Regions from separate parts of the Paenibacillus sp. YIM B09110 genome, predicted to be linked through region 1. Evidence: riboswitches for the same ligand, from Rfam matches in the RefSeq annotation. Region 1 holds a riboswitch; each other region holds the start of a gene.
What was found. A riboswitch is a leader RNA that binds a small molecule or an ion and turns the genes downstream of it on or off. The one in region 1 is predicted to bind cobalamin.
Positions count from the first base shown of each region.

Region 1 (5,281 bases):
GCATTGGTCAGAAATATAACGGTAGGCTCACGGACGTTTGAGATTGCCAATATCGTCGTCCTCGGTCTTCTGCTCGTCAGCTGCATATACCCGCTTTGGTACACCTTTTGTGTATCGATCTCCGAGAAAGCGGCCGCCAATGCGGGTTTGGTTACGATTTTTCCTATCGGCTTTTCCTTGGCGTCGTACAAGGAGATTATAAGCGACAGCCTATTCTTTAACGCGTTCTGGATTTCCATTCAGCGCACCGTGCTCGGTACGGGATTCGCCTTGCTGATGACGGTATTAATGGCTTATCCTCTGGCAAGGCCCAAGAAGGATTTCAAAATGCGCAATACGTTCATGTGGGTGCTTGTGTTCTGCATGCTGTTTAACGGGGGATTGATTCCTTGGTATCTCACGATTCAAAACTATCATTTGATCGATACGATCTGGGCGTTGGTGCTTGGCGGTGGAGTGCCCGTATTCGACGTCATTCTGATCATGAACTTCTTCCGCAATCTGCCGAAGGAGCTGCATGAGGCGGCCGTAGTCGACGGAGCCGGTCCTTGGTCAGTCCTGTTCCGGGTGTATATCCCATGCGCTATTCCCGTACTTGCCGCAGTTGCGTTGTTCCTTAGCGTATATCACTGGAACGAGTTCTTTAACGGATTGGTGCTCATGAACACTTCCGCTAAATATCCGCTCCAAACCTATATCCAGCAGCTTGTCGTCAACATTCCGGTTGGCACGAATCTAACCCCAGAACAATACAAGAAGCTGTCGGAGCTGTCTAACCGGACGCTGAATTCGGCGAAGGTGTTTATCGCTATGGTGCCGATGCTGATCGTATATCCATTCCTGCAAAAATACTTCGTATCCGGTATTATGCTAGGCGCAGTGAAGGAGTAAAGCGTGCGCCGTCAATGTGAAAAAAGCAAGGGAATGAGCCAGTGTAGTCCTGTGCTCATTCCCTTCTTTCTCAATTTAAGAGAGAAAGAAGCGGTTGCTTGCAAATGAACGCTCCTACTATCGTGTTATTGTGGCTAACTAACTAACGATTGCACTCCTTTCCTAAATGGGTTATTCTTCAATGAGCACAATCTTCGTAGAATCTAGCAAGTTGATGGCAATTACAAGGAGGAATAGTCAGTACGCACGCAGTATTCACCTACAACTTCATATACTTAGGTAAATTGGTGCTGTGTTTACACAGCTTAAAATGGAAGATCAGTGCAAATCTGACGCGGTCCCGCCACTGTAACGCTGAGCATGCTAACGTGTTTCCACTGTATTTGTATACGGGAAGGAGCTAGCCATGCGATGAAGCAAAGCCAGGATACATGCCATTTACTTTATTCTACGATTTCACGAGGATGAAAGGAGAGATGTTTAACTGTGCATTTATTCGGGCATTGGTATGCCCTTATGTCCGTTTGTCAAACACCTTTCACAATGACTAGTGAGAGGTGTTTTTTTGTTTCACAAAAATAAATCAAGTTGTAGGAGATGGATTATGTTGCTTCAAAAAGCAGGAAAGAAATGCATGGCCTTATGCTTAACCTTACTGATGGTGTTTTCGTTATTCGGCCCCGTAACTGCGATGGCGGCGGGAGAAAGTTCAAATACCGAGGGTATCGATGGATATGTGACGGTAGCTGTCGAGAAATTCACATTGGGACAAGGCTATATCGTTGAGCCGGTACGTGTTCCTTTTCAAGAAGGGGACAATGCGGCAGCCGTTATTTCAGAGCTATTGGGAGAAGGAGGCTACGATCATGGCGGCAGCGTAGAGGACAAATTCTATTTGTCCAGCGTATACGATCCGGGCGCCGGAGAAATCGATATTCCTTCTTATATCGTGCAAGCCATTGGTGGAGCGGCGAATATCGGCGAACGGGCGAATACGGATTGGTTAGGCGAATTTGATTACTTCAACCAATCGGGATGGATGTATGCGGTCAATGATGCCTTCCCGAATGTCGGGTCTTCTGAAACCCTTGTTGAAAACGGCGATGTCGTTCGTTGGCAATTTACCGTCTACGGATTGGGAGCGGACCTGGGAGCCGGCGGTAATCTTATTGATACTGCCGACAAGGATGCATTAACCGAAAAAGTAGCGGAGATTAACAGCAGCACGGAAAAAACAGAAATTCTTGAAGATGATGCAGTTCAATTAGCGTATGATAACGCTTATGACGCGCTCACGGATATGGAAAGCAGCCAATCCGTTGTAGACGATGCACTGAATCAATTGGTAGAAGCGTTAGGCGAGAGCGAAGAACTGAATACGGCTGAATTGACAGCTTCCATTGAAGCGGCAGAGTTGAACAAAGCATCCGTTAAGGTAAGTTTAGACGGATCCGATGTAAGCACATCGGAATATTGGGTTGTTCAAGCTGAGCTCGACTCATTGGTCGAAGTCATTGTATCGGCTCAACAGCTAGTCGTTGATTCCAATGCGTCGCAAGAAGAAGTGGATGCAAAGGTATTGGCGCTTGATCAAGCTCAAACGGCCTTCAATGAAGCCAAAAAACAAGGCTTATGGGAAGAAGTCTCGCAGCCTGCATTTAATGTTACGTTTACAGCAGCGCCAAAAACAACGAAGTTAGAGATTTATAATTCCAAAGATCAGCTTGTGGATATCGGCGAGGGCGTAGAGGGCACTTATAAAGTATATACTGCTTCCTTGCCTGCAGGCGACTATCGCTACAAAGGGATTGACGCTAGCGGAAACAGCATTGGCGGAGGCAAGTTGACGGTAACGACGCAGGCGGAACAGGCCTTTCAATTCCGTCAATTAAACCTTAAAGCCAATAATGCGGGATGGAATGTCGATGTCGATTATACGGTAAAGATCGGTCAGGACAGTCCAAGCGACACCTCTCTACATTTGGGGACGAAGACGGCTGCAGGCCAATATCCCGTACTTGTTATTACGGGAAATACGTATTTTTATTCTTTTGAGCCAAGCGAAGCCCGAGTGACTGCAGGTTACATGGCGCTTAGTAACAACGTCACGGTTACGATATCCACTTCAGCACAATCGGTTACCGGAGCGATTCCTCTAGCGCGAATCATTACTCTTACGGTACCGGAGGAAGCTACGCCTTTTGTGGGCCGAAAAATCAAGCATTTTGTATCGTTTGAACAGGTCGAGCCTTTGGAAACGATATATCAGGACGGCAATCGTGTGTCAAGCTACAAGCTGATGGACAACCAGGAGTATAATTACCGGGTCAGCCAGGAAGGCAAGCTGACGAATACGGGAACGTTTAAAGCGACCGCCGCGAATGCAGCCATGGCAATTACGGAACAACAATTAAATGTTTTGTCGCCGAATTCGATATTGAACCGGGGCACCTATTTCGAAGGGAATATTTATCTCAATATTAATGAACAAAATCACTTAAAGCTATCGGCGCCGGGAGACGAGTTCAAGCTATTAACCTTGCGGAGCTGGCAGGCCTTAATTGAAGGAATCAGCAACTACTTCTTTGAACCGGACTTCCATTATGAAATCATTTCTGGCAGCGACGTCATAGATATCGAAGAAGGCGAGCCGGGCAGCTATTCAACAATCACAGCGAAAGAAAGCGGAACGGCGATTGTTAAAGTGACTTATGATGCCCTTAAGGTAAACGGATCTTCTTATATTACGAAACCGGATGATGCTTTTAGCGCCATTTGGCCGGAAAATGTCGGCTTGTTCGTTGTCACGGTTGGTCAAGGCGAGACGGACATTGTCACTGGCATCGAGAGCAACAAGGCACTTAACCAGAAGGCTAATGAGGGCAAGACAGGCAATGCAGTCATGAACCTTCAAAACGGCGCATTCGATGCGGATATCGACAGCGTCTACTACATCGATACGGAGCCTGGAGCTATCTACTCATTTACTCCTTCCGAGGGAAGCGATGTCAGTGTTATTCGACCTGAAATCAATCATGATGCGGGAACCGTCTCCTATGGAGACGGTACATTCTCCTCTGAGGATGTGACCGAGAATCCTAACGGATCGTTCAGCGTGCTGCTGACGGAAGGCAGAAACATTGTCAAGATTGAAAGAGATGGTCAGGCCGAATATCAGGTTATGACGGCAAGACCGCTGGCAGTGACCATCGACAATATAACTCGTCCGGGGAAAGAAATTGGTCCCGGGGACCGAGTCAAAGTCGTATTGGGAGGGTTATCGTTCCCAGCTAACAAGCTATCTGGTATTTATAATTTTAACGCGCAGCTCAACTTTCTGGCAGGACCGAATCAGGCATTAGTCTCCGGTCTTGTGAGACAGTACAATATTACGACACAGGCTAATAGCGTGGAGTTCCAGGTACCGCAGGATTGGATAGGCGGCTACAGCCTTAATGATGGTTATATTAAATTGGGCTTCTTCGGCAGTCCTATCGGCGATCATCGCAATATTAATCCGGTAGTAGGGGCCAATCCTAATTTTACGGCGGGGACTAGAGAAGGATACTACAGTATTTTCCCTAAGATCGTCATAGTGAAAGAGGCGGATAAGTCTGCTTTGCAGCTTGCCGTTGATAATGCCAAGGAACAGCTTGGGGCCGTCTCCTCGAGCACAGACGGTAGCGATATTCTGCAAAGCGACTATTGGGTAACGGAAGAAGTGCACAGCCAACTGGCGCAGCTTATTGAGTCCGCCCAATCTTTAATTGCCGACGAAAATACCAACCAAGATCATGTCGATGCCAAGGTGCTCGCGCTTAATCAAGGGATCGACTCGTATAACAGCGCCAAGCAGCCGGGTTCGAAAAAAGTAGCCGTTCTTGTAAACGAACAGCTCGATAAGCATTTGGCATATTTGGCGAACGCTGTAAGCAATCCTACATTTGGTACGAGTGACGGAGAATGGAGCGTTCTTGCTCTTGCCCGCGCGAATTATGAGGTTCCGGAAGACTATTACGCCACTTACTACAACAATGTGGTTCGTGCAGTCCAAAGCTTAATGCCTTCAGGAAAGCTGCATGCCTCCAAGGGTACGGAGCATTCCAGACTGATTCTAGGTCTTACGGCAATCGGCAAAGACATCCATGCTGTGGCTGGTTATGATATCGGCGCTGCGTTAGCCGACTTTAATTACGTGACCAAGCAAGGAATTAACGGCCCAATCTTTGCGCTGATTGCGCTCGACAGCCATCAATATGACATCCCCGTACAAAATGGGATTGCGAATCCAACAACGCGCGACAAGCTGATTAACTATATTATCGATAATGAAATTGCCGGTGGGGGCTGGTCCTTGTCGGATACTGCCGATCCGGACATAACCGGAATG
Region 1 is NZ_JBANSP010000014.1:48,498-53,778, reverse strand. Features, by position in the region: gene V8F51_RS19810 (carbohydrate ABC transporter permease) at 4-891, shown strand; cobalamin riboswitch at 1,160-1,344, shown strand; gene V8F51_RS19805 (S-layer homology domain-containing protein) at 1,496-5,281, shown strand, end outside.

Region 2 (5,281 bases), on a different contig from region 1:
TTCTACCAGTTCTGGGCGAACACCGATGACCGCGACGTTGTGAAATACTTGAAGTACTTCACGTTCCTCAGCAAAGCGGAAATCGAAGCGCTGGCGGAAAAGGTGGAGACCGAACCGCATAAGCGTGAAGCACAGAAGGCGCTTGCGGAAGAGATGACTCGTTTCGTTCATGGCGAAGACCTTCTGGAGCAAGCAAAGCGTATAACGGCGGCGCTGTTCAGCGGTGATATTCGTTCGCTTACGGCAGACGAGATCGAGCAAGGCTTCAAAGAAATGCCGACGTTCGAGGCTAGCGGCGAAGGCGAAGCGAAAAACATCGTGGAGTGGCTCGTCGAGATTGGTATCGAACCGTCGAAGCGTCAGGCACGGGAAGACGTATCGAATGGCGCAATCTCAATGAACGGTGAAAAGATTACCGACCTGGAGTTCAGCATTTCCGCTGAGCATGCAATCGGCGGCAAATTCATCATTATCCGCAAAGGCAAGAAAAACTACAGCCTTGTCAAATTAACGTAAATTGCTTTTTAAAAAATAGAGCTTCCGAAGGCATGTTATCATGCGCTAAGGAAGCTTTTATTTCTTATTACGGCTTCGACTTAGCAAGCTGCTGTCTAAGCTCGGCGTTTTTCGCCGTTAGTTGTTTCGTTAAGTCTGCTTGCGAAGCTTCAAGCTTCGCTGCTTCATCCTTCAGCTTTGTAAGCTGGGTCATTTTGCTGCTTAGGTCGCTTGGCGAAGAGCTCAGTTTACTGTCTTTTTGCAGTTGTTTTATTTTCGCGCTTACTTTTGCAAGTTTTGTTTTATCGTTCGCAAGCTGTTTCTGCGTATCGGTAATTTCTCTTTTTAGACGGCTAATAATTGAAGAAGTGAAGCTAATGGACATATGGGCACCTCATCATCGTAGTGTGTGGCTTCGTCCTATTTTACCACATTTAAAAACTATAGCATGACAAATGACGGGCAATCATATAATATTAGCAACATAATTTCATAGTAAGAACAGGTGCCAATGAATAGTCTCGATTTCGTCGAGCTGTCGATTGGTTAAAAGGGAAGCGAGTGTAAATCTCGCGCGGTCCCGCCGCTGTATTAGAAGAGTTCTTGCAAAAAGCCACTGGGAAACCGGGAAGGATGCAAGGGCGATGACGCTTGAGCCAGAATACCTGCCTGTTTCGATATGCCATTCATTCTACGAGCGATAGGAGGATGTTTTTTAGTGCGGGCTTTTTGCTGTGTGCTCTATTAAACCTTTTGCCGATTGCGGCGGAAGGTTTTTTTGTGCGGACTGATCCATGTTAGAAAAGTTTAGTAGAAATAGAAGGACTTGAAAGGAAGTAATAAAAAGATGACCAGGAAGAAGTATTTAGCGTGGCTGCTTGTTGCAAGCATCCTATTCTCTGTTGTATTTACGAACGGAGCTAGTATAGCATTCGCTGCAGAGGACGAGAATACTCCGATTACGATACAAGATGAGGTTGCAGATATTTCCAAATTGTATGCGGACAGCGCTTCGATCTCGCCATGGGCGTACGAAGCAGTCGGAGCAGCGAGCAACCGCTTCTTCGTTGAAGGCAGCAACGGCAAGTTCAATCCGAAAAAAGCGGTAACGCGTGCCGAGTTCACGAAGATGCTTGCCGTTATGTTAGGACTTGATACGACAATCGAGCAGGCGATTAGCTTCAAGGATGTTGACCGTACGAACTGGTTCTACCCGTACGTGAACGCCGCTTATAAGGCTGGCATTATTAACGGCTACGGCGAGCAATTCAAGCCAAACGACAGCATCAACCGCGAGCAGATGGCAGCAATCATCGTTCGAGCATTCGGCGTAGAGCAGGCTGAGCCTGCTGTTGCAGTAGAGGATCTAAGCAGCGTCTCCGCCTGGGCAAAAGGCGATGTGCTCACAGTCGTAGGACTGGAGTGGATGCAAGGCTACGCGAACCTTTTCCAGCCGAAAGCGGTTGTAACTCGCGAGATGGCGGCAGTCGTTGCTATGCGTGCTTACGGTCACAAGGAGCAAAGTGCTGGTGATTCTGGCAACAGTCGAATAAGCAAGCAGTTGGAGGAAACGGCAGCTTACTTGCAGACAACGGTAACCGATCCGGTTATCGCGAGCATCGGCGGCGAATGGACGGTGCTTGGGTTGGCCCGTTCGGGGGTGACTGTACAGAGCACGTATTATGAGAAGTATTATGCAAATGTGGAACGGATCTTGAAGGAGAAGGAAGGCAAGCTTCATAGCGTCAAATATACCGAATACGATAGGGTCATCTTGGCCCTATCGGCGATCGGCAAGAGGGTTGACGACGTAGCCGGCTATGATCTGCTTAAGCCGTTGGCTGATTTCAATACGGTTATTAAGCAAGGCATTAATGGACCGATCTTCGCTCTGATCGCGCTGGACAGCAAAGCGTATAACATTCCGGTCGACCCTGAAGTCAAGGTGCAGACGACGAAGGAATTGTTGATCGACTTCATTCTCGGGAGAGAAGTAGCCGGCGGAGGCTGGGCGCTTGGAGAAGATGCCGCAGCTGCGGATCCGGACATTACCGGGATGGCGATCCAAAGCCTTACGCCGTATTATGTGACGGATGCGAAGGTTAAAGCGGCTGTCGACCGAGGCTTGGCATGGCTGTCCAAGGCGCAGCAGGCAGACGGCGGCTATAAAAGCTGGGGCTCTTCGAATGCCGAGAGTATTGCACAGGTCATCGTGGCTCTATCGGGACTTGGCATCGACGCGGCTAAAGACCCGCGTTTCGTGAAGAACGGCAAGTCGGCGCTTGACGCGCTGCTTGGCTTCTCGGCTAAAGGCGGCGGCTTCTATCATGTGAAGCCGGGCGGTATTGACAACGGAGGCGCGAAGCCTGGCGAAGTCGATTTGATGGCAACGGATCAATCTTTCTATGCGTTAGTCGCTTATGATCGATTCGTTAACGGGCATAACCGATTGTATGAGATGTCGGATGTCGCTTAATAGAGCAGATGCAAGCGAGGCAGGTGTATCAATATGAACAATAAAAAATGGCTTGCAGCGCTGGCGATAATCGCTGTTCTGGCGGTTGCTTTCTTCTGGGGCGGAGATTATGGCAAAAGCACGCAGCCGGGCAAGGGCAGTGAGGCCGCTTCGCAGGTGGTGGAAGAGGACGAGGTTCCGCTTTACGAAGAGAGCGAGCAGCCGACAACGACTCCGGACATCGCCGGTGCGAACGAGCCGAGCTTAATTCCGCAGGAGACGGAAAGTGTTATTGCTGAAGCGGGCGAACCATCGCCTGTTTCAACCGATACCGGCACACCTTCGGCAACGCCGGAGCCAAAGCCAGATAAGGATGCGCCATCGGCTACGAATCGTCCAGCTGAGACGAAGGCGCCGGCAACGACGCAGCCGAGTAAGGAACCGAGCAAGGATAAAGAAAAAGATAAATATTTAACTGATCCTGTTCCATCCGGCAAGCCAAAGCCAGTGGAGCCGCAGGACGTAACGGTCGATAAGAGCAAGGAGCTAACCGTAACCTTATCCGTAAGCGCCGCTACTATACTAGACAATTTGGATAAACTCGACAAGGATAAGCTAGAAGTGCTACCGAAGGACGGGGTCATCTACAAGGCGCGCAAAGTGACTTTTTACGAAGGTGAATCGGTATTCGACGTACTGCTTCGGGAAATGAAGGCGAATAAAATTCATATGGAATTCGAGATGACTCCGATCTATAACAGCAACTATATCGAAGGTATCAACAATTTGTACGAATTTGATTGCGGCGAGCTGAGCGGTTGGATGTACAAGGTGAATGGATGGTTTCCGAACTACGGCAGCAGCCGCTATACGCTGAAGGACGGCGATGTCGTTGACTGGGTATATACATGCGATCTTGGACGCGACGTGGGCGGCGATACGGCCACGGGAGGAACGGGACAATGAATAGAGAAGCGAACCGCGACAGCTTCTCCGGTTACCATCCATTCATAAGCTTCGGATATTTTGCCGTCGTTATTGCTTTCAGTATGTTGTTCATGCATCCCGTTATGCAAGCGATAGCGCTATTTAGCGCTATCGCTTACTCTATTATGCTGAAGCGCAATAAAGCCGTTAAATTCAACGTTCTATATATGCTTCCGCTGCTGCTCGCGATGGCGGCATTGAATCCGCTTTTTAATCACGCGGGTGTCACGATTCTATTTTATTTGAAAAACGGCAATCCGATTACGCTGGAATCGATCTTGTACGGGCTCGCTTCCGCGTGTATGTTCGTAACGGTTATTGTATGGTTCTCTTGTTATAATGCCGTCATGACTTCGGATAAATTTATTTATTTGTTCGGGCGCATTTTGCCCGCGCTGTCGCTCACTTTTTCTATGGCGCTCCGACTCGTGCCGCGCTACATGAATCAGATCAGGATCATATCGAACGCGCAGCGGAGCATCGGCAGGGACGTGACTCAGGGCAGCCTGCTTGCAAGAGTTCGCAACGGGCTGACGATCCTTTCCATAATGACGACCTGGGCACTCGAAAATGCGATTGAAACGGCCGATTCGATGAAAGCCAGAGGTTATGGGTTGCCGGGGAGGACGAGCTTCTCGCTTTATCGGTTTGATCGGCGGGACAAAACGGTGCTTGCCAGCATGTTGGTACTCATAGCCGCCATACTATACGGGTGGGCAATAGGAGAAAATACGATGCGTTATTTTCCCTCAATGAAAGCGGCTGAAATGAAAGCGGATAGCCTGGCCGTGTATGTCGCGTATTTCGGATTATGTATGCTGCCTGTCATTACAAATGCGGTGGAGGAACTGAAATGGAAAGCTATCGAATCAAGGACTTAGGCTTCAAGTTTCCTCTTGCAGAAGAGGAGGCGCTGAAGGGCATCAATCTCACAATCCATAGCGGTGAGTTCATTACGATCTGCGGAAGGTCCGGCTGTGGCAAGAGCACGCTGCTAAGACAGCTGAAGCCGATGCTTGCGCCGCACGGCGAGCGTTCGGGTCAGATCCATTTTCGAGGCATTCCTATCGAGCAAATCGACCAAAGAACACAGGCATCGGATATCGGCTTTGTGCTGCAGCATCCCGACAATCAGATCGTGACGGACAAAGTGTGGCATGAGCTGGCTTTCGGCCTCGAGAGCTTAGGCGCCGACAATGCGGCGATCCGTCTAAAGGTGGCTGAGATGGCGAGCTTCTTCGGCATTCAGACTTGGTTTCACAAAAACGTGACGGAATTGTCAGGCGGGCAGAAGCAGCTCCTCAATTTGGCTTCCATTATGGCAATGCAGCCTTCCGTGCTTAT
Region 2 is NZ_JBANSP010000008.1:80,765-86,045, reverse strand. Features, by position in the region: gene tyrS (tyrosine--tRNA ligase) at 1-516, shown strand, start outside; gene V8F51_RS14270 (hypothetical protein) at 584-880, opposite strand; cobalamin riboswitch at 982-1,182, shown strand; gene V8F51_RS14265 (S-layer homology domain-containing protein) at 1,343-2,971, shown strand; gene V8F51_RS14260 (DUF4430 domain-containing protein) at 3,005-3,916, shown strand; gene V8F51_RS14255 (energy-coupling factor transporter transmembrane component T) at 3,913-4,818, shown strand; gene V8F51_RS14250 (ABC transporter ATP-binding protein) at 4,791-5,281, shown strand, end outside.
Region 2: it holds a riboswitch for cobalamin, as region 1 does, so the genes downstream of both, V8F51_RS14265 (S-layer homology domain-containing protein) here and V8F51_RS19805 (S-layer homology domain-containing protein) in region 1, are expected to answer to the same signal.

Region 3 (3,655 bases), on a different contig from region 1:
CAACATATCATTAATCGAGCTCTTCCCTTGAGCTTGGTAGTTCTCTGCTATTTCAGCGATATTAAGTTCAGCATTTTCCTTCTTACCAAGCAGCAATACATAAACCTCATCCTCTGTTAGATCAAGTGACTGTAGTTCGCTGAAATCAGATGAGAATTCTGCCTTTAGTTTCATTTTCAAACTATTTTCTCTTTGCTTCAATACTTCTTCCCGTAATTCTCCTACACTTAAACCATCAACATTCGCAGTTAGAATGTCTACTGGAGCTAACCCAACTTGATTAGCGATTTCATCCGCATTAAATATCTCTTTCAGCTCATATCCTTCATTTAGTAGTTTTTCTAATTCCTCTCCATCTACTGTGTGTGGATCGATAGTATATTCTCCGCCTAATCTACTAGTTGTACCTGTATAAAGAGCAGCTTCTTGTTCCGTTCCATCAATAATAACCTCTTCATACTCTGCTTGAAATGAATCAGTCGGTGGGGTTAATTGCAGTCCAGGCTGTACCAATTCTTGATTCGAGCCTTTATTATCTGATCCAAAAGTGATTCCACCGAAGCTAGAAAAAACAATGCCAGTGCATAATGACAAGACTATTAACTTATTATTAATTTTCATTTATATTACTCCTAACTATTATTTAGTATTGTTTAAAATTACAATTCATGCGCTCTATTCAATCTGAATTGTATTCTTAGAAATCAAATTCCCATTGCCGTCGTAAATGAAATCTTGACGGTACTTTGATTGATCAATAGTAATAGTTACAGATGTCAATCTATTCTCTTTAGTTTTGTCATATACATACTCTTTAAGAATGTGTTTTTCTGGATAATCGAAAGTGTCAAGGATTCGATTATAATTCCAAACTAAGAGTGTTCCATCTTCTTTAAAACTCATCCCTCCAAGTAGAGAGTTTCCAATTGAAATAAAACTGCCCTCAGTAACTATTCGTGGGTAGCCTAGCCACCCTCCCCAGCTATAGAGAGAGCCAACTGTATCAATTGCAGATATATAAATTCCCTGTTCAGTATTGGATTCGTATCTGCCTGATGTAATATCAAACGATTCGATATCTTCTAACACTGTGTCAGCATTGAAATATATATAGTCAAACCATGGATTATACCCTCCAGTATCTCGCCCTTGCCCAAATTCGCCTGACAATTCTGCTCCTTTGGCCAACATTTTCCCATCTTCTGTAAGAAGTATTGTGCCATAGGGACTAGCCTGAATATCTTTAACATTATTTATCGGATTGTTGTATATGTCTGCTTCTATCCGCGTAGGTACATATGTCTGCAAATCAATTTGGAACTCAAACATCCGCCACTGATCCCCCCAAACATAAGCGGTTCCATCAGCTTTCAATGCAACAGAATGATATGCACCAGCATCAGCATAAATAATATCTTCTAAGTAGGATTGCCCTTCATCCTCAGCTGCTAAAACATGTATAGGCAATGGACTATCCCAACTATTTCCTCCATCACCAAGTTGACCATACTCATTTGTTCCCCATGCAAAAACATTGCCTTCTGAAGAAACGGCTAAATTGTGGTTCCAACCCGCACTTATTGCGACAATATCATTTAAAAATCCTGATCCATCAATTCCAACCACTTGTACTGGAGTACTACTAAAAGTATATGTGCCATCACCTAACTGACCATAGGTGTTGTCTCCCCATGCCCAAACAGTCCCATCTGATGCCAGAGCCAGTGAATGGCTATCCCCAGCACTAACTGAAACTATATCCTTATCTTCCAATGACGTTACCATTGCTGACTGTCCATCATACAATGGATTGTCAAACCCTATCTGGTTAAAATCTTTGTGTAACCATGAAAACACTTGATTATCATCATTAATAATTAATGTATGTTCAGATCCAGAAGAAATTCTCTTATGATAATAACTACGATCTACTTCATTTAAAGAAGAAATTGAATTTGTACTGCTTCGTGCACTTAATAAATTTGATGATAGAGTATACTGAAGCTCAATCTGTTCGTTATACTCCTCTCCTAATTGATCTTGGAGAGAACTTTCTGGAATTTGAATATTTAAATAACCTTCACTTATTTCATTTAAATTAACACTTAAATCCATAACCATGCCGTGTGCTCTTGCCTCAACCTCAACTGCTTCACCATTTATTGACCCTTGTATGTTACTAAAACTTTCTCCAGGAACAATAACTTTGTTGAAAAACAATTGAATTGGCGCAGAATCATTTAACATAACACCAGGCGATTCAGGATGTATCTTTACAACTTGTAAATTCCGATCACTGCGTGAGGCTGTTGTAAAGGATTTTTCAAAATCTTGTTCTAGATACTCATTATTACTTGAGCTAATACTTTCACTGTCTACTGATACTTTATAAGTTGTCGACAAACTCAAACTACTTGTCGGATGAATTAACAATTTATTTCCTTCTACTTCTTTCAAACTTTCAATTACCGATCCGTTGCTTGTCAATGATATTTGCTCAGAGTCTTTCAGTACTATTTCTTTATCGAATATAATAACAATAAAGCTTTTGGATCTTACACTTAAATTGTCGTTCTGAGGTATCATCCCTTTGACTTTTAAATAATTTTCACTTGTAATTTCATAAGTGCTTGCCAATACCGTTTCGTCTTTTGAAAGTGCATTCAATTTTTCACTTAAATTATATGTCTGAAACGGATTCGCGTAAGCAACAGTACTTATTGTCAATATGACAACTAATGACAATAAGTACATTAACCTTTTATTCATTTATTCTTCCTCCCAATTGTTATAAATCTTCAATAGGAACCACTATGGAACACGCACAAGTCAAATACTCTTCCTTATCCTCAAACTCATTTACCTGCTAGCATAATAGGTCTTTTCGCCATAAAAAAGCCATCTTTCAATTAATGAAAGATGGCTTATAACATGAATATTTCAATGGACATAAGAAATACGCACCTTCCTCCCATCCTCGTGGGGAAAAATAAAATCATTCATGGCAGGTCTCCTGGCTCGCATCATCGCAACCTATTTCCTTCCCGTATGAATTACATAATACAGTGGACTAATAATAAGTTACTCCGCTTTACAGTGGCGGGACCGCATCGGAATAATACCGAATTTCCCTTTTAAGTTAAGGCATTTAATTATGCAATAACACCATTAATGAGATTTATTAAGTTTTTATTTAAATCTATACAAACTTACCATGTTTATAGATACAATTACAATACTTAAATGCGTGATAACCCAATTGCAGGGTTGCCAGATGGGATATATTATGGAAAATTAAGCTGATCCTGCCCGCTATATCATCCAATGGTTGCTGTTTCAATATTGATTCGAACGACCGGAGTCTTCCAACGGCATAACAAACAGCCATTGTTTTTACAGATTACCTCAGGGCATGGTAAACAATGAAATTGAAGAAGCCTATGGCCGTTTCGTTACCACTGTATATAGCCCCACAGGCTGCTCGCTACGGTTATTGACGAGTTTCAAAAAATGCCATTGGCAATGAAGGCAGTGAGCTTCTCCTACCGATAGTGCTGTATCAATAAGCCGATCATCGACCACGTTCTCGCGCAATACGGCTTCTTCAAGCACAACGCCAGCAATCCGACGCTCATTAATACTCTCCAATCCTGGA
Region 3 is NZ_JBANSP010000051.1:6,747-10,401, forward strand. Features, by position in the region: gene V8F51_RS31265 (hypothetical protein) at 1-621, opposite strand, end outside; gene V8F51_RS31270 (RCC1 domain-containing protein) at 676-2,769, opposite strand; cobalamin riboswitch at 2,987-3,185, opposite strand; partial or broken gene V8F51_RS31275 (SpoVR family protein) at 3,639-3,655, shown strand, end outside.
Region 3: it holds a riboswitch for cobalamin, as region 1 does, so the genes downstream of both, V8F51_RS31270 (RCC1 domain-containing protein) here and V8F51_RS19805 (S-layer homology domain-containing protein) in region 1, are expected to answer to the same signal.

Region 4 (5,281 bases), on a different contig from region 1:
GCGCCTCCGACTTTGGCAAGCACATCAATCGGGTCGGTAGGATCCGGGTTATTAACCGCGATCGAACGTTTTACAACATCAATCTTGCGTGCTCTCGCCTCATCGTTAATGCCTGTTCCTCTTCCTACAGACTGCTCCGGCGAGAGACCCGTCAGCACGCTCGCGATTGCCGAGCTAGCCGTTGTATTGCCGATGCCCATCTCGCCCGTTGCGAACACCCGAACACCTGCCGCTGCCTGCTCATCGACGAGCTCGATACCTGCTGCTATCGCTTGAAGAGCTTGCTCTCTCGTCATTGCCGGCCCCTTCGCCATATTAGCCGTTCCACGAACGACTTTGCGGCTAACGAGCTTCGGATGTTCCAGATCGGCGTTGACGCCTATATCGACGCAGATCACATCCGCGCCGGCTTGCCGTGCGAGCACATTAACGGCAGCGCCGCCATTCAGAAAGTTGAGCACCATCTGCGGAGTCACTGCTGGAGGAAATGCGCTAACACCTTCCTCGCATACACCGTGATCGCCCGCCATAACAATGACCGTCTTGCGGGTCATATCCGGCCATAGCTGACCCGAAATACCAGCAAGCTGACAAGCAATGGCCTCCAGCTTGCCAAGACTGCCGGGAGGTTTCGTCAAGCTGTCCGAATGTTGCTGTGCCTGCTCTGCAGCTTTATGATCGAAGTCCCGTATGCGGGAGACCGCTGATTCCAGCGTATCCTGCCATTTGTTATTCATGTTCTTGCTCCCCTCTTAATTTCCGAAATCCGAATACATATCGTTACAACGTTGCACTAGGCTGCAGCATAATTTGCGGCATGCCCGTTACCGGATGCGGCACGATAGCTGTTGTTGTTTCATATACCTTTTCAATTAACAACGTTGTCAGCACTTCCTTAGGCGTTCCGAGGGCAGCAATCTTACCTTCATGCAGGACGACTAGCTCATCGCAATATAACGAAGCCAAGTTAAGATCATGCAATACGGCAATGACGGTTAAACCCCGCTCCCGCTGCCAAGACCTTACGGTATCCAGCAATTGCACTTGATACCCGATATCCAAATAAGTTGTCGGCTCATCAAGCAATATGATCGACGGTTCTTGCACCATCAGCTTCGCAAGCGCAACACGTTGCCGTTCTCCGCCGCTTAGTTGGTCCATCCTGCGTTCCTGCAGTTCAGTCAGACCCATAGCCTTGAGCGCCTCATCGATGATCTCCGCCGGATCACTCTCTTCATTGCCAAGCCAACTCTGATACGGATAACGCCCCATGCCAACGACCTCGCGTACCGTAAACCCGACCGGGGGCAATCCGCCCTGCTGCAATACGGCCATCTTACGCGCCAATGTTTTGCGCGGCAACGATACGATTGGCTCGCCTGCCAGCAGCACTTCGCCTTTCGCTGCCTTATCAACGCCGGACAGCAGATGAAGCAGCGTTGACTTGCCAACCCCGTTAGGCCCTATAATGCCATAGATCTTGCCTTCCGTGAATGAGCAGTCGAGCTCATGTAGCACCGTTCGGCCTTGAATCGTCTGTACAATTCCTTTTGCCTCCAAGATAGCTATAGCTGACCGCCTCCATTCATCTTGCGCCGATGGAGCAGATAGGCAAAGAACGGCGCGCCTATCAGCGCCGTCACGACGCCTAGCGGAATTTCCCGAGGGCTAAGCGCATTCCGCGCGAGCGTATCCGCCCACAAGACGAATATGCCGCCTCCAATGGCCGCAAGCGGCGTAATCAGCCTATAATCCGGCCCCACGAGCAAGCGGATCAAGTGGGGTACTACGAGCCCGACGAAGCCGATAACGCCTGATACGGATACGGCAGCTGCCGTAAGCAGCGTAGATGCGATCAGCACGATCAGCTTCGTTCGCTCCACGCGAACGCCGGCATGGGCTGCGTGGCGTTCGCCTAGAACGAATAAATTAAGCGATTGGCTATAAAGAATCAGAATGGGGAATCCGATGACAAGAAACGGAATGAGCATATATACATTGTCCCAGTTGCGCATCGCAAGCGAACCCATTAGCCAGAACAGAATTTGATTGACGACCCCTTCAGACAGCGACACCATAAACGATACGAAAGCGCCCAAAAAGGCTTGAATGATGACACCGGATAAAATAAGCGTTTCAATATGCATCGCCCCTTTGCTTCGCGATAGCCAGAATACGCCAAACAACGTGATGCTTCCCGTCAGGAAGGCCACGAGAGGAATCGTCCACATGCCTAGCGCCATCTGGAGTCCGAATAAAATAATAAAGGCAGCGCCTACCGAGCTTCCCGAGGCGACGCCTAACGTATACGGATCGGCAAGCGGATTGCGCAGCACGCCTTGGAAACCTGTGCCGGCAAGCGCCAGGCAAGCGCCTACGAGGACGGCAAGCAGAACGCGGGACAGCCTTACCTGCGTAACAATGGCTACCTCGCCTTTGGTGTAGAGATCTTCGCCGCCCTTCACCCACGGAAGCTCATGAATAAGAATGCCCCATACCTTGCTCACCGTGAGACCCGACGTACCAATAGAAAGACTTATGATCATAGAAACGGCAAGAAGGAGCAAAGCTGCTCCTCCATAAATGATACCTTTATGTTTCATCGCTTATTTGACGAGATCCGGGTGAATAACCTTCGCAAGCTCAAGCAAGCCATCGGCGAGACGCGGACCTACACGTACGAGCGGGTCTTCCGTCACGGCGAACATTTGCTTGTTCTTTACTGCATCGATAACTTCCCAACCAGGACGGCTCTCAATGCCGGCTACAATCGGATTCGGCTCCTCCTTCCACGCTGGATACACAATCAGTTGCGGATTTTTGGCAACGACCTCTTCCGCGTTCACCTCGAACCACCCTTGACTTCCGGCTGCCACATTCGTTCCGCCAGCTAGCGTCAGAAGCTCATCGAGGAAAGTGCCAGAGCCCACCGTCCAGCCTGGCGAGAATTCCAAATACACATTTTTCTTCTCCGCGTCTTTCACTGCGTCCGTTACTTGCTGCTTCACTTGAATCATATGGTCAGCAACTGCGGCAGCTTCCGCTTGTCTATTCATAATTTTACCTAAAGTATCGATTTTGGCAACTACTGCATCATAAGTTAGCGGATCCGTTGCATATACAGGGATATTAAGCTCGCGAAGCTGCTTAATCGCATCCGCGTTCATCGAGGATGAAGCAACGACCAGATCCGGATTGAGACCCGTAACTACCTCTATATTCGTCGTCATATCGCCTACCAGCTGCTTAGCTACTGCCGCTTCCGGATAGTTGCTGTAACTGTCCACGCCAACGACCTGCTCACCGGATCCGATCGCATAAATCGTTTCCGTCTCGCTTGGCGCCAGCGAAACGATCTTCGTCGGTGCTTGCGCGAATGTAATTTCCGTTCCCGTATCGTCCTTCACCGTAAGCGGATATTCCGTAGTTGCTGCGCTTTCCTGTTCGTTGTCAGGCGCGTTCGTCGGTGCTTCCGTTGCAGCATTCGATGGCTGATTCGATGCTTGCCCCTCATTATTAGTGTTCGCTCCGCAAGCAGTCATGATGACGAGCATCATCGCCAGCAGCAGCCCAATCCAAGCTTTGTTCATCTTATTCATTAATTAACACACTCCTATACGTTCTATTTATCTAGCAAATCGTCCTAACTCGTTACAGCTGTTTTTCTAATCAAAAAAAGCATTTCCGACGTCTTGTCAGAAATGCTGCGCGAATACCGTTTCCAAAGCGGCAAGTAGCTACTACTCGTGTGCAACACCTCCTAGTTCCTCGTAGGATTCAGCGTTAATAAGCAGGCAGGTCTCCTGACTTGGAATATATGCCAATCGGCGTCTTCCCGAGCGTCTAAGCTCAGTGACAGTATGCCGCGGCATCGGCCATGCAACGAGAGCAGTCGCTCTCCGGCCATTCCTTACAGTGGCGGGTCCGCGCCGGATTCTCACCGGCTTCCCTATTAAGTCGGAGCGGTTGTTCGAGCAGCATTCGCGCTGCACATATAGACCGTCTCGACACCTAGTTATTTTCTATGAAATTGTCAGATGTAACTATACACATCTTCTATTCTTTTGTCTATCCCTATAGCCAAAGTCAGACTATTGTTGAATGCGCCTGCGTTCTTTCATCCCCTTGCGGAGCATAGGTAACTAAAGACGCTGTTTAATTGGTTTGGTGCTTACAAAAAAAGATACAGAAAGGTGCGCTTAATATGAACTCTGAGGAATCGATACTAACGACCCGAGCACGATCGCCGCTTCTTAAGTGGACGCTATCCGTGCTTGCCGCTGCCGTCATCATCACCGCTGCGTTCGCGTGGCTGCAAACGACGGAAGCTGCCCCTCCTGCCGTCACGGAGCATTCCTTCGAAGAAGGCTCATTGACGTGGGAGATCGGCCGCTATCCGGCCAAAGTGCTCGATCTGAATGATTTTCGCCTCAGTCTTAGAAATTCCGAGGGAGCGCCATTACGGAACGCTAAGTTATCCATCGTGTTAGATATGATCGGAATGAACTGCGGCAATTACAGCTTCAAGTTAACCGAGACCGCTCCCGGCGTCTACGAGGGCGAAGGCATGCCGTTGATGGCTGGAACGTGGAAAGCGACGTTGACGCTGGATACGGCGGATGGCAGCTATCTCCTTGCAAGGCGGCTCTCTGCCGTCCACTGATAATCGTTACCATAACCACGGCGAAATGCTCGGAATGACGCCGTTCACGGCCAAGCCCCGCATAATGGACAATAGCCCTACAGCAATTGCCGTTATTACGCCTGCCTTGCGCATGAATCTTCGCCAGCGTCTGCCGGCAAAAGCAGCGATAGAAGCCGCAGCGGCTAAGGCCGGGAACGTAGAAAGTCCGAAGATAGCCATAATGGCCGCGCCTTCCAATGGCGAGCCGCTGGCCGCAGCGTTCATCTGCATCGCATAGGTCAAGCCGCAAGGCAGGAAGCCGAAAGCAATGCCCGTCGCAAGCAAATGCGTAGTTTCGCTGGCAGGTGACTGCCCTGTTCTGCCGACCAACCGCTTATGCAGCATAGCAGACAGCTTGCCCATAAGCGGCAGTTGGAATCTGCGCCATAGCCACAACAAGACGAAGCAGCCGCCTACGATTGAAGCAATGCCTTGAATGCCCGCAAGCTTGCCGGCGAGATCGACGAATGAGCCAACTGCGCCCATAACAGCGCCAAGCACCGTATAAGACGTAATGCGACCTGCGTTATACAGCAGCATCGAACGTCTGGCTGACACTGTCGATTGAAGCGATACGGTCGACACGATGCCTCCGCA
Region 4 is NZ_JBANSP010000020.1:8,144-13,424, forward strand. Features, by position in the region: gene cobT (nicotinate-nucleotide--dimethylbenzimidazole phosphoribosyltransferase) at 1-737, opposite strand, end outside; gene V8F51_RS23530 (ABC transporter ATP-binding protein) at 781-1,563, opposite strand; gene V8F51_RS23535 (FecCD family ABC transporter permease) at 1,566-2,603, opposite strand; gene V8F51_RS23540 (ABC transporter substrate-binding protein) at 2,607-3,599, opposite strand; cobalamin riboswitch at 3,777-4,019, opposite strand; gene V8F51_RS23545 (FixH family protein) at 4,205-4,663, shown strand; gene V8F51_RS23550 (sulfite exporter TauE/SafE family protein) at 4,670-5,281, opposite strand, start outside.
Region 4: it holds a riboswitch for cobalamin, as region 1 does, so the genes downstream of both, V8F51_RS23540 (ABC transporter substrate-binding protein) here and V8F51_RS19805 (S-layer homology domain-containing protein) in region 1, are expected to answer to the same signal.